Regions from separate parts of the Rothia sp. P13129 genome, predicted to be linked through region 1. Evidence: riboswitches for the same ligand, from Rfam matches in the RefSeq annotation. Region 1 holds a riboswitch; the other holds the start of a gene.
The links. A riboswitch is a leader RNA that binds a small molecule or an ion and turns the genes downstream of it on or off. The one in region 1 is predicted to bind thiamine pyrophosphate.
Positions count from the first base shown of each region.

Region 2: another riboswitch for thiamine pyrophosphate. It lies ahead of ACN081_RS08120 (ECF transporter S component); the one in region 1 lies ahead of thiO (glycine oxidase ThiO).

Region 1 covers NZ_JBLXYA010000008.1:47,631-51,005, reverse strand. The annotation lists gene thiO (glycine oxidase ThiO) at 1-1,287, opposite strand, end outside; TPP riboswitch at 1,281-1,418, opposite strand; gene thiE (thiamine phosphate synthase) at 1,463-2,167, shown strand; gene ACN081_RS06515 (HIT family protein) at 2,174-2,737, opposite strand; gene ACN081_RS06510 (M3 family metallopeptidase) at 2,878-3,375, opposite strand, start outside.
Region 2 covers NZ_JBLXYA010000012.1:32,198-35,572, forward strand. The annotation lists gene ACN081_RS08115 (ABC transporter ATP-binding protein) at 1-921, opposite strand, end outside; gene ACN081_RS08120 (ECF transporter S component) at 924-1,520, opposite strand; TPP riboswitch at 1,572-1,674, opposite strand; gene ACN081_RS08125 (DUF4235 domain-containing protein) at 1,866-2,144, shown strand; gene ACN081_RS08130 (MFS transporter) at 2,397-3,375, shown strand, end outside.

The DNA.
Region 1 (3,375 bases):
GTTTTCCTCCGTTGGTTTAGGGTTTTGTTGGGTTGGCGTGAAGCGTTGTGGACGGCAAGCGTAGAGGTCTTTTCTGTCGTCTTCGGTGAGGGTTTCGGTGATGAGGTGTTCTACGAGTTCTGCTGCTCGTGGTGAAAGCAGTATTCCGTGACGGAAGTAGCCGTTTGAGAGGATGAGGTTTTTGAGTGGTTTACCGTGGTGTTCGATTGTGCCGATGAGGGGCAGGTCGTCGGGTGTTCCGGGGCGTGCTCGTGAGATTATTTCGTAGAGTTCGAGTTCTGTGATGGCGGGGATAAGCTCTCTTGCATCACGTAGTAGTTGGTATATTCCGCCAGCGTTGATACCGGGCATATGGTCTTCACGTGATGTTGCACCGATGACGACGGTGTTGTCTTCACGGGGAACGATGTAAACAGGTTGGGAGCGGACGATACCGCGAATTGTTGAGGTGATGAAGGGCCGCTGGTTTTCAGGTACGCGGAGACGAAGCACATCACCGTAGACGGGTCGTAAAGGGAGTTCTTTGAGCGCTGGTATGCCCTGAAGTTCTAAGGTTCCGAGGCCGTTAGCGACGATGATATATGTTGCGTGGAGTTCTCCGGTGTGCTGTTGCCCTGTCGTGGGGTTTTGGTATTCCCAGTAGATGCCGCGAGCGTGTGTTTGGTCTGCGTCGAGAAGAATTTTTTGGGCTCTCACAGGGTAGAGCTGTTCGTGTAAGAGGTGTATGAGCCCTTGGCAGTACCAGCGCGGGTTAATCTGGTGGTCGCCGGCTATTTCCACGACTCCTGCAAGACGCGAGGAGAGGCTTGGTTCTTGAGAACGAGCTTTTCGGATGGATATTTTTTGGGTTTCTAAACCTAGCTCTTGCTGATATTGTTGGAGGTCTTCTAGAGCATTTTTATCAGCATGATCGTAGGCGCACACGAGGGTTTTTGTTTCTTGTCTACCAACATGAATACCGGATTCTTCTTGAATGTGTTGTGCAAAGGATGGGTATAGTTGCGCTGCCCGTTTCATCAGCTGAACTAATGGTTCTTGGCGAAATTGTGTTTCAGATGCTGGGGCAAGCATTCCGGCGGCTGCTCGTGTTGCTTCTGAAGCAGGCTGTGGGTCTAAGACAGCAACGCTATACCCTATTTTTTGGAGACGGTACGCGGTCGATAATCCGATAATTCCTGCACCGATGACTGCAATATCTACTGTTGAGGGTGGTTCTTTGGATAGTTCGGGTATATATTGATGAATAGTTGAATCTTCATCGTGCGGGTTAAACAACGTCGCACCCATGACGAACACTTCCTTCCGGCGGCATAACCCGCATCAAGTAAGACGGTCGGCTCTCTTAGCCCTCTCAGCGTCGTGAAGATATATCTACTGTGATATGGCGCGATATATCTGACGCTCCCGTAGGTCACTCTAAGTATAAGCCTCAATCTTTTTGATACAAGGAGACCTCAAAACTATGTCCGTTTATGAACAACAGCCTTTCGCCACTTCTTTCGTGAATTCTTCTTCAACGCTTCGTCGCGAGCGCCTTGAAAAGCTTCACAAAGCACGCTTGTACTTGTGTACGGATGCGCGTTTATCTCGTGGAGATTTAGAGTCTTTTCTGGATGAAGCCTATAGTGGCGGTGTTGATATTATTCAGCTGCGTGATAAGAAGATTTCTGTGCAACAGGAGCTAGCAGCTTTAGAGGTTCTCAAAAAGGTGGCGCGTCGTCACGATAAGCTTTTTGCGGTCAATGACCGTGCTGATATTGCCGCTCTTATGGGTGCTGATATTTTTCATCGAGGTCAAGACGATCTTTCTGCAGTGCAGGCGCGCAGGTTATTAGGTGCCGATGTTCTTGTAGGTGCTTCAACACATGGAGTGTCTCAGGGGCAGGAGGCTGCTACCGATAAGAATATTGATTATTTTGCGTGTGGGCCGGTGTGGCCGACACCGACGAAGCCGGGGCGTGCAGCAACAGGCGTGGAGTATCTTGAGCAGGTTGCTCAGTTTGCCGGTCAGAAACCGTGGTTTGCTATTGGTGGCGTTAACGTGGATACGGTGTCAGAGGTTTGTCAGGCAGGTGCCTCACGTATTGTTGTGGTGCGTGCTTTAACCGAAGCTACTGATGTTCGTAGCGCAGCAAAACAGCTGAAGGGTGCGTTAGAAGTTGTTTAGCTTTCTCTAAAGAGTTTTGGTTGTCGTTGAAAGGTATTCTTCCCACCCTTGTTTTACGAGAGTGTGTATCTGTCCTAGTGTCTGTGACATGGTTTTTGTGTGGGCGATAATCGGTAAGAAATTGGTGTCGCCAGACCATCGTGGGAGGATATGCTGGTGTAGGTGATCGGCTATTCCGGCTCCCCCAATTTTGCCTTGATTCATCCCAATATTGAATCCGTCTGTTTTGCTGACTTGACGTAGCACACGCATCGCTTGTTGGGTAAGAACCCCTATTTCGGTTAGTTCTTCGACGGTTGCGTCATCGTAATATGGGATATGCCGGTAGGGCAGAATCAGCAGGTGCCCTGGGTTATATGGGTAGAGGTTTAAGATGGCGTATGCGTATTTACCTCGATGAACAATCAGAGATTCTTCGTCGGAGCGTTCGGGAGCACTACAAAAGGGGCACGTCTGTTCTTGGTAGTCTTTTTGCCCTCCGCTGACGTATGCCTTACGGTGAGGTGTCCAAAGCCGTTGGAAAGCATCTGGGACTTGTGGCAGTTCAAAGCTATCGGTGGTGTACTCCATGGTCTTTAGTGTACCTGTAGGCTCATACGCTCTATGTGAATGTTGCTAAAAGATTCTTGTGGATGCTACCGGATAAGTCTTTTCCGGTAGCATCCACACAGATTATGCGAGCGCGATACTCCTAGCAGAATAGGTTCTAACTATTCTTCAAGTAGTCCACGTCGACGTAATAGTGGTTCAATTCGTGGGTCTCGTCCTCGTAACTGTCGGAAAGACTCTGCTGGGTCTTGGCTATTTCCTGTTGCGAGGATAGCGTTTTTGAAGGTTTCACCGTTGTGGCGGGTTGCTCCCCCGGACTCTTCAAACCAATCAACAGTTTCTGCGTCCATCATCTCGGAGTAGATGTAAGCATAGTATCCGGCGGCGTATCCTCCACCAAAGATGTGTTTGAACATTCCGGTAAGGTAGCGCGGAGATACTGGGTATTGGTCGAAGCCATAACGTTTGAGCACTTCATCTTCAAAGGCTTTAGCATCTTCACAACTGTCGATGAGCCCGTCTTCAACGCTACGGGTGTGCCATGCCATATCGAGGAGGGCGGCTCCTAGATATTCGCTGGTGGCAAATCCTTCTCCCCACTGTTCGCTAGCGCGTAGCGCATCAATATGTTCTTGTGGGAGTGTTTCTCCTGTATCAAT
Region 2 (3,375 bases), on a different contig from region 1:
ACAATTCTTAAGGGCCTTTCGTCGTTTACGTCGCTCTCGTGCAGAAGGATAATGACGAGTTACTGCCACATTACGAGCACAAATTAGCTCTGCCCCAGCCTGTTGCGTTGAAGGAAGAACCTCTGGTGTGTAGTCAGGAACCCATACCCCCGCAGAAATAAGCTCTTCCCTCGCTTCTGCAAGAACCTCAGTAGGTGAACCATCATGAGTAACACGTCCGCCTGCGCCAAGAACAATAATTCTGTCCATATGCTCAGCCCATACACCAACACGATGTTCAATAACGACAAGGGTTGCTCCCGTATGTTTTTGTGCGCGTATTACGGCATCACGAACATCTTCAACACCAGCAGGATCAAGATTTGCTGTTGGTTCATCTAAGAAAATACCACCGGGATGCATCGCAAGGATGCCCGCCAACCCTAGTCGTTGTTTTTGTCCGCCAGATAGGGCACTCGTCGGATGTGATAAGTCAAACTTCTCTAAGCCAACATCTGCTAGAGCGCGTTTAACACGTTCCCATATTTGTTCATGCGGCACACCTAAATTTTCGGGCCCGAAAGCAACATCATCTCCTATACGAGATAGCACGATAGATGACTCTGGGTCCTGTTGCATGAGTCCTACTGCGCCGTGAGCATCTTCAGCAGGTATACCATCGATGGTGATAGTGCCCTGTTGAGATTGGCCATCATCGTCGTGTAATAGCCCGCCCATGGCGTGCAGAAGGGTTGATTTGCCTGCGCCAGAAGAACCCAAAAGAAGCACTTTTTGTCCAGGTTCAATGGTCAGGTTTACAGATTCTAGAGTAGGTTTTTCTCGTCCTGCGTAATGCCAACCAAACTCACGTACACTAATACGAACGCCACGCACCGGCTGAGAGTCAGCAGGCGGTGGCGTTATGGAAGATGTTGTATCCACGGTTAGGCGCGTGCTCGTTTCGACCGTCCAGAAGCCAAGGACGACAAGACACCCGTTTGTGCTAGTGCTTTCATTAAGAACCACGAAAGAACCCCAGCAAGCAATGCCCCAGAAATCGTTCCGCATGCCGTGTAAACCAGCATCTTTGCAAAAGAAAGCTCATTTGCGTAGTAGATGATAATTTCTGAGACGCCCATACCGAAGCCAGATACTGCGCCGGCAAGAGCTGCGACCATAATATTCCACTGGCGGTAAAGGAATACCGCAAAAATAAGTTCTGCGCCAAGACCCTGAACTAGACCAGAAATAATAACGGACAGACCAAAATGTGTGCCAAGGATACCCTCAATAATGGCGCCAAGAAGTTCACAATATAGTGCTGCACCAGGTTTACGGATAACAATTCCACCCAGCACACCAGCAATCAACCAGCCACCGCCAATAAGAGGCATATATTCTGGTACCGTTGCAAAAATCGTTTTTGCCAGCGGATAAATCGCAACAGACCAGAACCAGAAAATGAGTCCGCATGCTACAGACAGGACAGAGGCGATAACGATATCGTTAACTCGCCACGCTAAAGAAGATTTCTTAGCCATTGTAAATTTTCCTTCCCGAATACAGGAAGGGGAACGTTACACTAAGTGAACGTTTGAGAGAACTCGACTTCCTAAACGCCGGTACTAACCGGATCAGGTTCGAGGGTCTGCTTTCGCACTCTCAGCACCCTACGGTGCTCCCCTGTCGCTTCTATACGTATATGTTTATACGGCTTTATTGTCAAAGCCTTGTTCAGTATAGTTTGTTCACTACGTTCAATTCCACCCTCCAGAGAAGTTATGACAATATCTGCAGTTTCCACGCTTTCTTAGAGAATTATTCGTGAGTAGTAATACGCTGTTGGGCTTCTCCTGTTATAGGATTGCTAAGGATACTCATCAACGATGGAGAAAAACATGAACCCCATTAATCTTGTAGGAACCGCAGCTTCTCTTGCCGGCATCACCGTGGCAAACAAAGCGCTCTCTGCAACATGGAAAAAAGTAACCGGAAATGAACCACCCGCAAGCAACCCCGACGATGATGAGCGTTGGCGAGACATCATTCTATGGTCACTTCTGACCGGTCTTGTTGGCACCGTTATCAAAGTCAGCATCACCCGTAAAACTAATGAGGTCAAAGCAAAACGCAAAAATGATCCCATCGGACAAAACGAAGTCTAAGAACATCACCTCTTAGAAAACCTCATCCTCGTGTAGACGGCAACAGTCATCTTGTTGCCGTCTACGCTTCTTTAAACCCCATAAACTTACCGCTCATCAGCACTAACAAATCCTTTGAAGATAAGCCCACTGTAAGTGAACCTTAGACAGTGCACATAGTTCTGGTAAAAAGTACACAAATTTCTTCACTTTATCTTTGTTTCTGCGGGTATTTCACACCATTACCCATGCTCAATAGATACTCTTATCCTTATGAGCAAACACGCCAAAGAGCAGAACGAATCTGCACCATTAGGGACCCGCGGCACCATCACAGCCTGGGCATTATGGGACGCCGGTGGCGCTTCCTTCAATGCGGTCATGACAACATTCGTCTTCACCGTCTACCTCACCAGCAAAGCATTCGGCGACCCTAAAGACGCCTCCGAAATGCTCTCCACAGGCCTCGCCATTGCAGGGCTACTCATCGCGTTACTTGCCCCCGTCACAGGGCAACGCGCAGATGCATCAGGTCAACGCACCCTATGGTTAGCAGTCAACACGTTCCTCACAGCCGTGCTCATGGCACTTTGCTTCTTCACGTTCCCTGAACCACAATGGCTTCTCTACGGTGTAACGCTCATCTGCGCAGCAAACGTCATGAATGAGTTTGCCATCGTCAACTACAACGCGCTACTGCCAGAACTATCAACGCCCTCAACGGTTGGAAAAATTAGTGGTATCGGATGGTCTGCAGGCTACTTCGGCGGAATCATCGCCTTAGGAATCGTCCTCTTCGCGTTCGTGGGGCTTGGCTCAGACACCGGTTTCTTAGGTATCTCACCCGATAACTCTTTGAATATTCGTGCAGTTGCCATCTTCTCAGCAGTATGGTCCATCGTGCTTAGCACACCGCTTGTTATTGCGCTCTACCGTCACGACCGTCGTCACCCGAAAAAACCAGTAGCACCCAAAGTTGGGCTCATAGATTCCTACAAAAAACTCTGGGCAACGTTAAAAGCCCTCTACAAAGACTCACCTAAAACCCTCGCATTCCTCTTTGCTTCAGCAATTTTCCGTGACGGGTTTACCGGTATTTTCACCTTCGGCGGTATCGTCGCCGCAGGTACTTTTGGGTTTAGCACCACAGAAATCATCATCTTCGCTATCGCAGGTAACGTTGTTGCCGGTATCGGTGCACTTCTCGGCGGTAAATTTGATGACCTCATCGGACCCAAACGAGTTATCGTCT